Regions from separate parts of the Vibrio sp. EA2 genome, predicted to be linked through region 1. Evidence: predicted binding sites of a transcription regulator. Region 1 holds the regulator's gene; each other region holds the start of a gene.
What was found. Region 1 encodes PurR, which represses purine synthesis genes. Its sites were predicted from a motif close to TNANGNAAACGTTTNCNTNA; they were not measured.
Positions count from the first base shown of each region.

Region 2: a site for PurR is predicted at 1,931-1,950, ahead of RXX31_RS03160 (formate--tetrahydrofolate ligase). Genes of this name have one in related genera too.
Region 3: a site for PurR is predicted at 1,893-1,912, ahead of purM (phosphoribosylformylglycinamidine cyclo-ligase). Genes of this name have one in related genera too.

Region 1 covers NZ_JAWLID010000002.1:137,069-142,264, reverse strand. The annotation lists gene torR (two-component system response regulator TorR) at 1-544, opposite strand, end outside; gene torD (molecular chaperone TorD) at 809-1,456, shown strand; gene purR (HTH-type transcriptional repressor PurR) at 1,887-2,891, shown strand; cyclic di-GMP riboswitch class I at 3,160-3,248, shown strand; gene RXX31_RS04965 (TfoX/Sxy family DNA transformation protein) at 3,365-3,955, shown strand; gene RXX31_RS04960 (TVP38/TMEM64 family protein) at 4,137-4,829, shown strand; gene RXX31_RS04955 (putative signal transducing protein) at 4,829-5,152, shown strand.
Region 2 covers NZ_JAWLID010000001.1:694,512-699,707, forward strand. The annotation lists partial or broken gene RXX31_RS03150 (CreA family protein) at 1-346, shown strand, start outside; gene RXX31_RS03155 (inosine/guanosine kinase) at 476-1,780, shown strand; gene RXX31_RS03160 (formate--tetrahydrofolate ligase) at 2,002-3,750, shown strand; gene glgC (glucose-1-phosphate adenylyltransferase) at 4,112-5,196, shown strand, end outside.
Region 3 covers NZ_JAWLID010000003.1:279,537-284,732, reverse strand. The annotation lists gene RXX31_RS09275 (uracil-xanthine permease family protein) at 1-1,080, shown strand, start outside; gene upp (uracil phosphoribosyltransferase) at 1,170-1,796, opposite strand; gene purM (phosphoribosylformylglycinamidine cyclo-ligase) at 1,977-3,017, shown strand; gene purN (phosphoribosylglycinamide formyltransferase) at 3,192-3,839, shown strand; gene RXX31_RS09255 (class II glutamine amidotransferase) at 3,906-4,751, opposite strand; gene lpcA (D-sedoheptulose 7-phosphate isomerase) at 4,806-5,196, opposite strand, start outside.

The DNA of each region.
Region 1 (5,196 bases):
TCAGCACCTGATTCGGGTACGAAGACAACGCAACCAATAGCTCGTACTCCGCCTTGGTCAGTTTGACCGGCTCACCGTTGCGGCTCAACGCTCGACGTTGAATATCAAACGTCCACTCGCCAAAACGGACAATATGCTGTTCGTTAGTTTCGTTCACTTTGTTTGAGCCATTGCGTGCATTCGAAATACGCCACAATAAGTTTTTAACGCGAACTAATAATTCTCTGAGTTCAAAAGGTTTGGTGACATAGTCGTCCGCCCCCATTTCCAGACCAACGATTTTGTCGATGCTATCCGTGCGTCCTGTCACTAATATGATACCAATATCCGATTGGCTACGTAATTCACGCGTAAGCATCAGGCCGTCTTCACCCGGCAAGTTAATATCCAACATGATAAGGTCAACGTCACCAGCTTGCAGCACTTCACGCATTTGCATGCCGCTTTCGGCCTCACTGACTGTGTACCCTTCATTTTGGAAATAACCCGCCAGCTTACTGCGAGTTACAACATCATCTTCTACGACTAATACGTGATAGCTCATTTACACCACTTTCTGTCATTTATTATTCGAGATGTATTCTATTCATAACTATTAACATTTCTAGTCATGGGCGGGCTAAAAAGCAAGATTTAATGATTTTGTTGATTCAAAACAAGCTTACTGAACCCTGTTAATAAATGGACATATTTCTCTATAAAACATCATAGTTATAGTTACTGCTGTTCATTTTAATTGATTACACTTAAGGGACATCTGAATTTGATTTTGTGGTGCCAGAAACAGAGCATCATTCAGGAGCCTAAAATGCAAGAAGTGAAAGCTTTTAATGAAAAACGCGCCGAGATCTACTGGTGGTTTTCTAGCTTATTCGCTAAAGAACTGACAGCCAAAGAATTGGAGGCTTACCATAGTGTCGAAATTCGTAGCTTTTTGGCGGGCTTAGGTGAAAATGAATCTCTCAAACCCGCAATTGATCGCCTTGTTGACGCGTTGAATCGCTTACAAGACCGTGAAGATGCGCAACTAGAGCTTGCTGCTGATTTTTGTGAGCTGTTCTTAAAGACAGAAAAGTACGGCGCACTTCCTTACGCTTCGATGTATATCGGCGAATCAGGTTTGCTCAATGACAAGCCAGCAGAAGAGATGGAAAGATTGATGGCGGAGTTTGGTGTCCAAGTTGACGACAGCCTGAAGGAACCCGCCGACCATTTAGCGGTAGAGCTCGACTTCTTAGGTAATATGATCATTCGCTCTAATGAGTTTGAACAAGAAAAACACATGGAAGAAGCCTTCCTAAAACAAAATGAATTCATCCAAGGCCAACTCATGTCCTGGTTACCACAGTTCGCACAAAAATGTCAGCAACTGGATGAATTTGGCTTCTATGCCAGTGTCTCGCAACTATTAATTGCATTTTGTAAACTGGACAGCGCTTACCTTCTTGGTGAATAATTGCCGCCTATTTTAGGGAGCCTGTCGATGAGGTTCCCTATATTTTATTCGTTAACGATTAAAATTGTTCCGAGCGCTCGCTTTTTAGCAATCAAAATGTGACTTCCGAGACACAAAACCATTGCTGAAATTATTGCCAGCCTGCCCGCATAGGGCTAAAATGTGAACGCAAACGATTAAATATGATTTTATGTAAACCGCTGAAATAAAGCGGTTTTTGTGTTTTCTTAATAGGTTGTTGACCTTTCTGCACTCAGTTGAAGAAAGTTGCTTTATCAACCGCTGTTGCTACTTACCCTCTACCGACTTCGGAGTAACCACTGCTAAACATACTCAGCGCCATTAATTTTGTTGCGCTAAGTTTACACAAGACACGCAGCACAAGGTTTAGTCCCTCGGTATATTAGTAGCTCGATACAGGACACCATTTATGGCCACTATAAAAGACGTCGCTCGATTAGCCGGCGTTTCTACCACAACAGTTTCGCACGTTATCAACAAAACGCGTTTTGTTGCAGAAGCAACGCAAGAAAAAGTAATGAAAGCTGTTGATGAGCTTAACTATGCACCAAGTGCGGTAGCTCGTAGCTTGAAATGTAACTCAACTCGGACTATCGGTATGTTGGTAACGCAATCTACCAACCTATTCTTCTCCGAAGTCATCGATGGTGTAGAGAGTTACTGTTACCGACAAGGCTACACACTAATCCTGTGTAACACTGGTGGTATCTATGAAAAGCAAAGAGATTACATCCGCATGCTCGCAGAAAAGCGTGTAGATGGCATTCTGGTGATGTGTTCCGACTTGACCGAAGAACTTAAACAAATGCTCGATCGCCATTCTGATATCCCAAAAGTTGTTATGGATTGGGGCCCAGAGAGCTCCCAAGCCGATAAAATTATGGACAACTCAGAAGAAGGTGGATATATCGCGACTAAGTACCTGATTGATAATGGTCATACCGATATTGCTTGCTTGAGTGGCCACTTTGAGAAACTCGCATGCCAAGAGCGTATCGCTGGATTCCGCCGCGCCATGGCAGAAGCGAATTTACCGGTAAACGAGGACTGGATTCTTGAAGGTAACTTTGAATGTGATACCGCTGTTTTGGTCGCAGACAAAATTACTGCCATGGAAAAACGTCCAACGGCCGTATTCTGTTTCAATGACACCATGGCGCTCGGTTTGATGAGCCGTTTACAACAAAATGGTATCAAGATTCCAGAAGAGATATCTGTCGTCGGTTACGACAACATCGAGTTGGCAGAGTATTTCTCGCCACCACTGACAACGATCCACCAACCGAAGCGGCGTGTCGGTAAAAATGCTTTTGAGATTCTACTTGAACGTATTAAAGACAAAGAGCACGAGAAACGCATTTTTGAAATGCAGCCAGAGTTGGTCATTCGAAATACGGTCAAAAAACTCAATTAATTACTAATAAGCGCTCGCCAGAGCGCTTATTTTTCACGTTAAAAATTATCTTTTTTCGTCGTTTGTGTTCACTACAATCAATAAACATTTTATAAGTTGCTGTTTTGTATAAACACGAGCTCCCTCACATAGCCTTACAACCTGTGCTCAGTCTTCAATCTCAATTATGAAACCACAACCATAATATAAGGGCGTTTTACTGAAGCAACATCACATTTTGATCTCTGAAACGTGATGTTAATTCAAGATAAAAAGTATTCTCTACGTGTCACGCACAGGGCAAACCATCCGAAAGGATGGGACGCAAAGCTTCCGGCCTTAACCATGTTTCTAATGGAAGGTAGCGGGGTTACCGATGGCAAATATGCGTATAATGAGTTTACTCTATAATGACATTGTTCCTGCATGTATTTGCTATTCTCTCGGACCTGACTTTTGGTGGCGTAATATTAATTACACCGAGATAACACATAATGGATAAACCGATACTCAAAGATTCTATGAAGCTATTTGAGGCACTTGGTACGATCAAGTCGCGCTCAATGTTTGGTGGCTTCGGACTTTTCGCTGATGAAACGATGTTTGCACTGGTTGTAAATGATCAACTTCATATACGAGCAGACCAACAAACTTCATCTAACTTCGAGAAGCAAGGACTAAAACCGTACGTTTATAAAAAACGTGGTTTTCCGGTCGTTACTAAATACTATGCGATTTCCAACGACTTATGGGAATCCAGTGAACGCTTGATAGAAGTCGCGAAGAAGTCTTTAGAACAAGCCAATTTAGAAAAAAAGCAACAAGCCAGTAGTAAACCTGACAGGTTAAAAGATCTGCCAAATTTACGACTAGCCACAGAACGAATGCTTAAGAAAGCTGGCATTAAATCAGTTGAACAACTTGAAGAAGCTGGCGCACTAGGTGCTTACAAGGCGATACGTGACTCGCACTCTGCAAAAGTAAGCATTGAGCTGCTGTGGGCTTTAGAAGGGGCAATAAATGGCACTCATTGGAGCGTCGTTCCCCAATCTCGCAGAGAAGAGCTAAAAAGTGCGCTTTCTTAACCAGCAGAGACAAATCTTTACGATGTATTTAAACCGCAGCTCTAGCCGCGGTTTTTTTTGAAATTTTTTCCGGCCTCAACCTGTCTATAAGTCTGTATATCAAATAATTGATAACGAGTACCCTATTTCTAATGGTATCTGTTAAATTCTTAGGGCAAGGCTGTCCTTCCGGAGTACAACAATGAATAAAAAACTGGTTTTTGGGTTGATACTGCTCTTAACGATAATTTTGTTAGCCGTTAACTTTAGCCAGTACTTCACTTTAGATAACGCCAAAGCGCAACAAGAAGCGCTCAACACCTATATTAGTGAAAGGTTTGTCGTTGCTATTACGCTCTATTTCATCGCTTATATCGCGATCACGGCGTTTTCTATTCCCGGCGCAGCCGTCGTCACTTTATTAGCTGCTGCCCTATTTGGCTTCTGGGCGAGCTTAGTTCTTGTCTCCTTTGCCAGTACTATCGGTGCGACGTTAGCTTTCCTGAGCAGCCGTTACTTATTACGAGATTGGGTACAAACAAAATTTGCTGCTAAGCTCAGCGCGATCAACGAAGGCGTCAAAAAAGACGGATCATCTTACCTACTTTCGTTGCGATTAATTCCTGTATTCCCTTTCTTTCTCATCAACTTATTGATGGGGTTAACCCCAATGTCTGTTGGTCGCTTTTATATTACTAGCCAAATCGGAATGCTCCCAGGTACAGCCGTTTATCTCAATGCAGGTACTCAGTTAGCAACGATTGAAAGTCTATCGGATATTGTCTCTCCCAGTGTTCTAGCCTCATTTGCGTTGCTCGGTCTTTTTCCTATGATTGTCAAATGGGTGATGAAGAAACTCAGACCTAACCAGATACAGCCAAATGGACATTCTTGATGAAGATATTTATTGCGAAAAATCCGGCGGAAGCACATATCGTTTGCGAACTGCTTAAAACAGAGCAAATACATTGTGAGGTTCGTGGTGAAGGTCTTTTCGGTCTAAAAGGAGAGTTGCCATTCGGAGACGATACAGACCCGTATGTCTGGCTATTCGCAGAAGAACAGCATATGAAAGCAACTGCCATTATTGATGATTACCAAAAACAAGCTCAGCCAAACACCTATCAAGATTGGACATGCCCTAAATGTTCAGAAATCAATGAAGGACAATTTGGTGCTTGCTGGCAGTGTGGTTATCAGATAGATGGAAGGGGCTAGGTAGTTAAGGTCCTAGATCCTAGGTCCTAGGTTCTAGGATTGCT
Region 2 (5,196 bases), on a different contig from region 1:
TGAGGTCCCAGGAGTCACTTGCCATGTTGCCAGTATTGAAGCCGATTTCAGTTTGGCAGACCCAAGTGATAGCTCTATCTCATGCCGCCAGACGGGGGAAATCACGCCTGAAATGCTTGCTAACATTGATAAAAGTAAATCTGGCGATGTTGTGTTTAAGAAATCGAAGAGTATCTTCTTTAAATCAATGAAAATTCGCCGTATTTATGATCCTGAAAATCAAACACTGATGTACCTTTCATACTCAACCAAAGAGACATCTGGGAGTTTCAAACATAGCTTATCAACGGTACCGCTGTGGGGAACGAAAGCTTACGTCGAGCCCACTGTAGAAAAAACCAACTAATCTCTGTTTAACTCTTCATCAATGCCCACCAAATGTGCTGGTGGGCATGTTTTATTGCAACAGGATCAATTTTATTTCATTTTTGTGTGATACAATCCGGCCTCTTTTTTTTCTCACTCAAGAACAAGCATGAAGTTTCCCGGCCAGCGTAAATCTAAACACTACTTTCCAACTCACGCTCGTGATCCAATCGTTAACCAAATTCGACAAACACCAAAGTTATATCGTCCAACGGTTGTCGGGGTAGGCCAAACCATCGTCGATATCGAAGCACGTGTAGACGATGCGTTTTTAGAAAAATACAACTTAAGTAAAGGACATTCTCTCGTTCTTGAAGAGAGCAAAGCTGACGCACTTTACGAAGAGCTGGTTGAACAAGGCCTTATTGCTCATCAATACCCTGGAGATACCATCGGGAATACTCTGCACAACTATTCGGTACTTGCAGACAGTAAGTCGGTACTTCTAGGCGTCATGTCTAAGAACATTCAAGTAGGATCTTTTGCATACCGATATCTATGCCGAACCTCTTCTCGTATGAACCTTAACCACCTACAAACGGTAGATGGCCCTATTGGTCGATGCTATACCCTTATCTCTCAAGACGGCGAGCGCACCTTTGCTATTAACGAAGGTCACATGAACCAACTTCTACCGGATAGTATTCCACAAGAGGTATTCAGCAAAGCCTCAGCATTGGTGGTGTCGTCTTATCTAATGCGTGGCAAAAAAGAAGACCCGATGCCACAAGCGGTACAGAAAGCCATCGATTTCGCTCACCAGCATGACGTTCCTGTTGTCCTAACATTGGGAACAAAGTACGTAATCGAAGGTAATGAAGAGTGGTGGCAGGAATACATTCGTAAAAATGTATCTGTGGTTGCGATGAATGAAGAGGAAGGCGCGGCGCTAACTGGATTAAGCGATCCCCTTGCGGCGGCAGACAAAGCCCTAGACTGGGTTGACTTAGTATTATGTACCGCAGGTCCAAATGGCTTATACATGGCAGGTTACACTGACGAAAAAGTGAAACGCGAAACCACACATGACATTTTGGATAGCGCAATTGGAGAGTTCAATCAATATGAATTCAGCCGAGCGATGCGTAAGTCTGATTGCCAAAATGGGATGAAAGTGTATTCTCACATTGGCCCTTATTTAGGTGGTCCGCTAGAAATTAAGAATACAAATGGTGCGGGTGATGCAGCACTTTCCGCTCTTTTGCACGATATGGCCGCAAATTCATTCCACCAAAAAGAAGTGCCAAATTCAGAAAAGCACGAAGTGCGTTGTTTAACCTACTCTTCGCTTTCCCAAATTTGTAAATATGCAAACCGAGTGAGTTACGAGGTGCTGACTCAACACTCTCCTCGCCTATCTCGTGCGCTGCCAGAACGCGAAGACAGTTTAGAAGAAGCATACTGGGATCGCTAAAAACTAGCGTTTCAGAGTAAAAGCATACCTAGGTCACCATTTGGTGGCCTTTTTGTTTTGATCTAGAGCAGTGTTTAGTTGTTTTTGCTAGTATGCAGCACAGTAAATCGCATTAAATTCTTTACAGTTGGTTTTTTACCAGTATTATTCTCGCGCAAACGATTGCGTAACCGCAATGCCATCGCTTTATGCAACACGGGTTAGCCACTTTGGGAGCATCCATGCAGTCTGACATTGAAATTTGCCGAAACACCCCTTTATCCTCTATTGATACGATTGCCGCGAATGCGGGATTACTGCCTGACGAATATGACACCCACGGTAAACACAAAGCCAAGGTGCATCCTAAGTGTCTGAACCGTCTGAAAGAAAATAAAGACGGTAAGTTAGTCTTAGTCACGGCTATCACGCCAACACCACTTGGAGAAGGTAAAACAGTTACTACGATTGGACTGGCACAAGGGTTAGCAAAGCTAAACCAATCCGTAATGGCCTGTATCAGACAGCCTTCTATGGGACCCGTATTCGGCGTCAAAGGAGGGGCAGCTGGCGGTGGTTACTCTCAAGTTGCACCAATGGAAGAGTTAAACTTACATTTAACGGGTGATATTCACGCCGTCACCGCCGCGCATAACCTCGCCTCAGCAGCGCTAGATGCTCGCCTTTACCACGAACAACGTGAAGGCTATGACGCATTTGAAGCTCGCACCGGTTTAACAGCGTTGAAAATTGATATCAACAGTATCACGTGGAAACGGGTGATGGATCATAATGACCGCAGCTTACGCATGGTGACCATTGGTTTAAACGAACCAGAAAAAACCATTAACGGTATCGAGCGAAGCGAAGGGTTCGACATTACTGCAGCCTCAGAACTCATGGCAATCATCGCACTCGCTAAAGATCTAAAAGATCTTCGCAAACGAATCGGACAGATCGTTGTCGCTTATAACTTGGACGGTCAGCCAGTCACAACGGAAGATCTTCAGGTCGCCGGAGCAATGGCTGTCACGTTGAAAGAAACTATTGCACCAACACTGATGCAGACGTTAGAAGGTGTCCCTACTCTTATTCACGCAGGTCCGTTTGCGAATATTGCTCATGGTAATTCTTCTATCATCGCTGATGAGATTGCACTAAAACTTTCTAGTTACACCGTAACCGAAGCTGGCTTTGGATCAGACATGGGTTTAGAAAAGGCCTGTAATATTAAAGCGGCAGCTGCACACCACGCTCCCGACTGTGTGGTTATCGTGGCGACTCTGCGTGGTATTAAAGCGAATTCCGGACATTATGATCTTCGTCCGGGCGTCGCTATTCCAGATTCCATATTTAACCCAGATAAACCAGCATTAGAAGCCGGATTTGAAAACCTGAAGTGGCATATCGATAACGTAAAGAAATATGGTCTTCCCGCTGTTGTTGCTATTAACCAATTTCCGCAAGACAGTGAACAGGAGCTCTCAACACTGCGTCAGTTGATTCGTGATTATGACCCAAGTGTGAATGTTGCCATCAGTAACGCTTTTTCAAACGGTGGCGAAGGTACAGTAGAACTTGCTCAATTTGTGGTAGAGGCATGTAATAGTCAAACTAATTTCCGTCCGCTTTACACAAAAGAACAATCACTGAAAGAGAAATTGATGTCGGTTTGTGAGGCTGGTTATGGAGCATCAAATGTTGAACTGAGCGAGTTAAGCCTCGAACAGCTCAACCGATTTGAACAATTAGGCTTTAACGACCTTGGGGTGTGTATTGCAAAAACGCCGCTCTCTATCACTACTGATTCTGCTATCAAAGGCGCACCACATGGATTTACCGTTCCTATACGTGAGTTACGTTTATGTGCTGGCGCGGGATTCATTTATGCGCTATCTGGTAGTGTAATGACAATGCCAGGCCTTCCGGACAAACCTGCATTTATCAATTTGGATTTAGATGACGACGGCAACATTATCGGCTTGTCGTAACGATACCTCATCTCAACATTTTGGTTAATGTTTATTTTAGAGAGCGTACACCGCTCTCTATATCTTATTGTTTTGGCAATGCTTTACAATGTAAATTGTTAACCATTTTGACCAACTAACCTTTTGCACCACAATGATGCGAGCTATTATTACTCTTCCCTAAAACAGTGCGTTACTTGTAAGTTTTCAAATAAATCCCTTTGATTTTTCGTTATTTTTTCTATGGCTCGATTCTTGTACTAAAGTTGCAATAGAACATAAACACACCAGTACATGTCATTCAAAAATTCGTTTGCTCAAAACCATCTCTCCCCGGTTCAGCACTATTTTGGGTCATGTAATACAAGGGAAAGGGAACACTATGCAAGACGCACTCGCCGTAATTTTAGCTGGAGGTGTGGGCTCCAGACTTAGCCCACTTACTGATGACCGCGCCAAACCTGCCGTGCCTTTTGGCGGTAAGTATCGCATCATCGATTTCACTCTAACTAATTGCCTTAATTCAGGTTTAAGAAAAATATTAGTCCTAACTCAATACAAGTCTCATTCTTTACAGAAGCACCTTCGTGATGGTTGGTCGATCTTTAATCCCGAGCTTGGTGAGTACATTACTGCTATTCCGCCTCAGATGCGCAAAGGTGGTGCATGGTATGAAGGTACTGCCGACGCGATTTACCACAACTTATGGCTATTGTCCCGTAATGATGCAAATTACGTAGTGGTATTGTCCGGTGATCATATCTACCGAATGGATTACGCGGCAATGCTTGAAGAGCATAAAGAGAAAGGCGCTAAACTGACGGTGGCTTGTATGGATGTCCCTGTAGAAGAGGCTTCTGCATTTGGTGTGATGGGAACCGAGGAAAATGGATTAGTTAAATCATTTATCGAGAAACCTGAGACCCCTCCTACTCTGCCTGATGATCCATCGAAAAGCCTCGTCTCAATGGGTATTTATATTTTTGATATGGATGTCCTGAAAGACGCACTGAGAGAAGATGCCAACAACGAACAATCCAGCCATGACTTTGGTAAAGACATCATTCCGAAATTAATCGATACCGAGTCTGTGTACGCTTATAAATTCTGCGGAAGCAAAGGACGCGTAGATAAAGACTGCTACTGGCGAGATGTCGGTACAATTGACTCGTTCTTTGAAGCGAACATGGATCTGCTAGAACCTGTACCACCAATGAATTTATACCAGTCAAACTGGGCTATTCGTACTTATGAACCCCAATTCCCACCTGCGCGAACCGTATCATCCGCAACAGGTAATGAAGGCATTTTCATCAACTCTATCATTGCCAATGGCGTGGTCAATTCTGGTGGCTCAGTACAACACTCCATTATTTCCTCCAACGTTCGCATTAACGACAGCGCGACCGTGGTAGACAGCATTCTTTTCGATGATGTTGAAGTCGGTGAAGGGTGTCAGCTAGTGAA
Region 3 (5,196 bases), on a different contig from region 1:
TTCGCGTTTATTGCTCCTATTATGTTCGGTATCCAAACTTGGGGTATTGGTGCAACAATGGGCGGCTTAATGGCAGCAGGTATGGTTTATGTTGCTCTAGGCGCGGCGATTAAAGTTCGTGGCGTTGGCTTTATCCATAAGATTTTGCCACCTGTGGTTGTTGGCCCAGTGATTATGGTAATCGGCCTAGGTCTAGCACCAACAGCAGTGAATATGGCGATTGGTAAAACTGGCGATGGTGCGGCTCAACTGGTTAACGGTGACGCTGCGATGATCATTTCAGCGGTATCACTGCTTACGACTATCGCACTAAGCGTATTTGCTAAAGGCTTTCTAAAACTGGTACCGATTGTAGGCGGTATCTTGGCAGGTTACTTAGTGTCTCTTGCGTACGGCGTTGTTGATTTTACTCCAGTCGCTCAAGCTGCTTGGCTCGCAATGCCAAACTTCACGACACCAGAATTCAACATCAATGCCATCCTATTTATGATCCCTGTTGCGATCGCTCCCGCTGTAGAACACGTTGGTGATATGCTGGCGATTTCAAATGTAACTGGCAAAGACTACCTCAAAAAACCTGGTCTGCACCGCACAATCGCGGGTGACGGGGTAGCCACTATGGCTGCAGCTATGGTTGGTGCGCCGCCGAATACAACGTACAGCGAAGTAACTGGCGCAGTAATGCTAACCAAAGCCTTCAACCCGAAGATCATGACATGGGCAGCAGTGACGGCGATTGTTTTGGCGTTGGTGGGTAAACTAGGTGCTATCCTTCAAACTATCCCAGTTCCAGTAATGGGCGGCATCATGATCCTTCTGTTTGGTTCTATCGCAACCGTGGGTCTGAACACATTGATCAAAAACCACGTAGATCTGCATAAGTCGCGTAACCTGGTTATCGTTGCGGTTACGCTCGTATTCGGTATCGGTGGCATGGCTTTCGGTATTGGCGAATTCAGCCTACAAGGCGTTAGCTTATGCGGTATCGTGGCAATCATTCTTAATCTCGTGCTTCCTCATGACCTAGGTGAAAACCATGTGGTAGATAACGCTCAGATCGAAGAAGAAAACTCGAACTAATTCGTCACTTCAATTCGACACATACAAAAAAGGCTTGGTATTGACCAAGCCTTTATTTTTTTGCATTGATTCAGCGTGATTTTTGGCGCTTATTTAGTACCGAAGATCTTATCACCCGCATCACCTAGACCAGGAACGATGTAACCTTTGTCGTTTAGTTTCTCGTCGATTGCAGCCGTGTATAGCTCAACATCTGGGTGCGCTTTCTCTAGTGCTTCAATACCTTCAGGAGCCGCGACCAGAACAAGTACTTTAATCTGGTTACAACCTTTCTCTTTCAGAAGGTCGATAGTTGCAATCATAGAGCCGCCAGTTGCTAGCATTGGATCCACAACCAGTGCGATACGCTCATCAATGTTAGAAGCAAGCTTATTAAAGTAAGGTACTGGCTCAAGCGTTTCTTCATCACGGTAGATACCTACTACACTGATACGTGCACTTGGCATATGCTCAAGAACACCGTCCATCATGCCTAGACCAGCACGCAGGATTGGCACGACGGTTACCTTCTTACCTTTAATCTGGTCAACTTTTACTGGACCGTTCCAACCTTCGATAGTAACTTTCTCTGTTTCAAAGTCTGCTGTCGCTTCGTAAGTGAGTAGGCTACCGACTTCGGTCGCTAACTCACGAAAACGTTTTGTGCTGATGTCACCTTCTCTCATTAGACCAATTTTATGTTTTACTAGAGGGTGTTTTACTTCAACAACTTTCATGTACATCTCCGGCTATAATAGGCAATATTTAAATAAACCTTCAGATTATACACGATTTCCGCAGGGAAAGCAGGATATATAACTAAAGAAAAAAACTAACGCAAACGTTTGCTATCTGTATTTAAGCACTGGTAGAATAGCGCCGTTTTCATATCCAACTTAAATACCGAGGACTTCCCTGTGAGTGGTAATAACTCTTCTCTTAGCTATAAAGACGCTGGTGTTGATATTGATGCAGGCAACGCGCTTGTAGATCGTATTAAGGGTGCAGTAAAACGTACTCGTCGCCCTGAAGTGATGGGTGGTATCGGTGGTTTTGGCGCTTTATGCGAATTGCCGACAAAATACAAACAACCTGTATTGGTTTCTGGTACTGACGGCGTAGGTACAAAGCTTCGCCTCGCACTGGATATGAACAAGCACGACACTATCGGTGTCGACCTGGTTGCAATGTGTGTAAACGATCTTATCGTACAAGGTGCAGAACCATTGTTCTTCCTTGATTACTACGCAACAGGCAAGCTGGATGTCGATACCGCAGCAGACGTTGTTTCTGGAATCGCAGATGGCTGTTTGCAAGCAGGTTGTGCCCTAATCGGTGGCGAAACGGCTGAAATGCCAGGCATGTACGAAGGTGAAGACTACGACGTAGCTGGCTTCTGTGTTGGCGTTGTAGAAAAAGAAGAAGTGATCGACGGTACGAAAGTAGCGGCGGGTGATGCGCTTATCGCAGTAGGCTCAAGTGGCCCTCACTCAAACGGTTACTCTCTGGTTCGCAAGATTCTGGAAGTTTCTGGCGCAGACAAAAACGAAATGCTAGAAGGCCGCACTATCGGTGAGCATCTTCTAGAACCAACTAAGATTTACATCAAATCAGCACTTAAAATGATTGAGAAGCACGACATCCATGCTATTTCTCACATCACTGGTGGTGGTTTCTGGGAAAATATCCCACGCGTTCTTCCTGAAGGCACTAAAGCAGTAATCGACGGGAACAGCTGGGAATGGCCAGTGATTTTCCAATGGCTACAAGAGAAAGGGAACGTTGAAACTCACGAAATGTACCGTACATTCAACTGTGGTGTTGGTCTAATCGTTGCCCTTCCTAAAGATCAAGCGGAAGCTGCGGTTGCCCTTCTGCAAGAAGAAGGCGAAAACGCATGGGTGATTGGTGAAATCGCTCAAGCAGAAGCAAATGAAGAACAAGTTGAAATCAAGTAACTTGCGATTCTCGCTCAAAAAGTAAAAGAATGAGGACGCTATGTCCTCATTTTGCTATCTGGAACTCGAAAACCATTTCAATAGTAGGTGATATCAACGCCAACAATGAGATAATCATTCTTGCGTGCATTGGTATCCTTTAAAAACCTACATTAGTAAGGCAGTCTCAACATCATGAAAAATATAGTGGTCCTCATTTCTGGTAGTGGCAGTAACCTACAAGCGATATTGGAAGCGTGTGAAGCAAATATGCCTAACGCTCAAGTCGCTGCCGTTTTCTCAAATAAAGCGGATGCTTACGGATTAGAGCGCGCGAAACAATTTAATGTTGCAGGCCATTTTGTCGACCCAAAGGCATTTGATTCACGTGAAGCATTTGATGCAGAACTAATGAATCAAATCGACCAGTACCAGCCTGATGCTGTCATTCTTGCTGGTTACATGCGTATACTCAGCAGTGAATTTGTTCAACATTACATGGGTAAGATGATCAACATTCACCCTTCGCTACTGCCAAAGTACCCAGGATTGCACACTCACCAACGTGCGATTGACGCTCAAGATAAAGAGCACGGCACCAGTGTTCACTTCGTAACGGAAGAACTAGACGGTGGGCCGGTTGTTCTACAAGCAAAAGTGCCGGTATTTGCAGAGGATGATGCCAATACCCTAGCCGCTCGTGTTCAAACTCAAGAGCACACCATCTACCCTATTGTCACTAAATGGCTTGTTGAAGACAGATTAAAGATGCAAGACGGCAAGGCTTGGCTAGATGGCAAACAACTTGGTGCTCATGGCTATGCTGCCGCTGAGGAAGAGTAACGTACTCCGACAAAATCAAAAAAGGCAGTCTTAATGACTGCCTTTTTATTAGTTGGAAAATCTCAGTTATTCAAGAGGTTCCGTCGGTGCCTGACTTGCTACTTTCTTTGGTGCGAAAGCGACATCTGCCAGCGCGGCTGCATTACCATCAATCAATTCACCTAAATGAAACAGACCATATTCGCCCGGCTTCATTCGCTGCCATGCTTCATTGCCAGTAAGTGGCTGCGTCGCGATCACAGACACAACATCATTGGGTGTTGTCTCTTCCTGGAAGTTAATTTCAACATCTTCATCCAGTAAAGCCGCTTTCCCAAACGGGGCGCGTCGCGTGATCCAGTACAGGTGATTGGTGCAATACGTCATGACAAACTCACCGTCACTCAGCAGCATGTTAAATACACCCTTTTCTTTCAGTTGATCACAGCATTTTGCTACATAACGAAAAACCGCTTCCATGTCCTCAGGAGGCTCTGGATATCGATCTTCCATTTGCTTCAGCAACCAACAAAACGCCAGTTCACTATCCGTTTGACCTACCGGACGGTGTCGCCCTGTATGCAGGTCCTGGTAGCCTGTTAGCTGGCCATTGTGAGCAAATGTCCAATACTTACCCCACAACTCACGTGTAAACGGGTGAGTATTTTCTAAATTGACTCCACCACGATTGGCCTGTCGAATATGACTGACCACAGCACGGCTTTTAATTGGGTAGTTCTGAACCAACTCTGCGATTTTTGAATCGCAGCTTGGTTTCGGATCTTTAAACGTCCGAAATCCTTTACCTTCATAGAAAGTGATTCCCCAGCCATCACGGTGCGGACCAGTTCGACCTCCACGCTGCATCAGTCCGGTAAAACTGAAACAAATATCCGTTGGAACATTGGCGCTCATGCCGAGCAATTCACACATGGTTTAAAGAACTCCTTAAAAATACCAACCTTGAAACAGGAACTACCGCCTGATTTATTCCATCTCTTTTTCGATCAACTGAATGACGATGTGAATAATCTTAATATGAACTTCCTGAATACGATCAGCGTAGCCAAAGTGAGGCACACGAATTTCAACGTCTGCCAGACCTGCCATTTTACCACCGTCTTTACCTGTCAGTGCAATGGTCTTCATGCCTTTTGCTTTCGCAACTTCAATCGCTTTAAGAATATTGCCAGAGTTGCCAGATGTCGATAAACCAAACAGAACATCACCTTTACGCCCCACCGCTTCGACATAACGAGAGAAAACAAAGTCGTAACCAAAATCGTTACTCACACAAGAAAGGTGGCTTGGGTCAGAAATCGCAATGCCAGCATAACCCGGGCGATTATCACGGTAACGACCCGTCAATTCTTCAGCG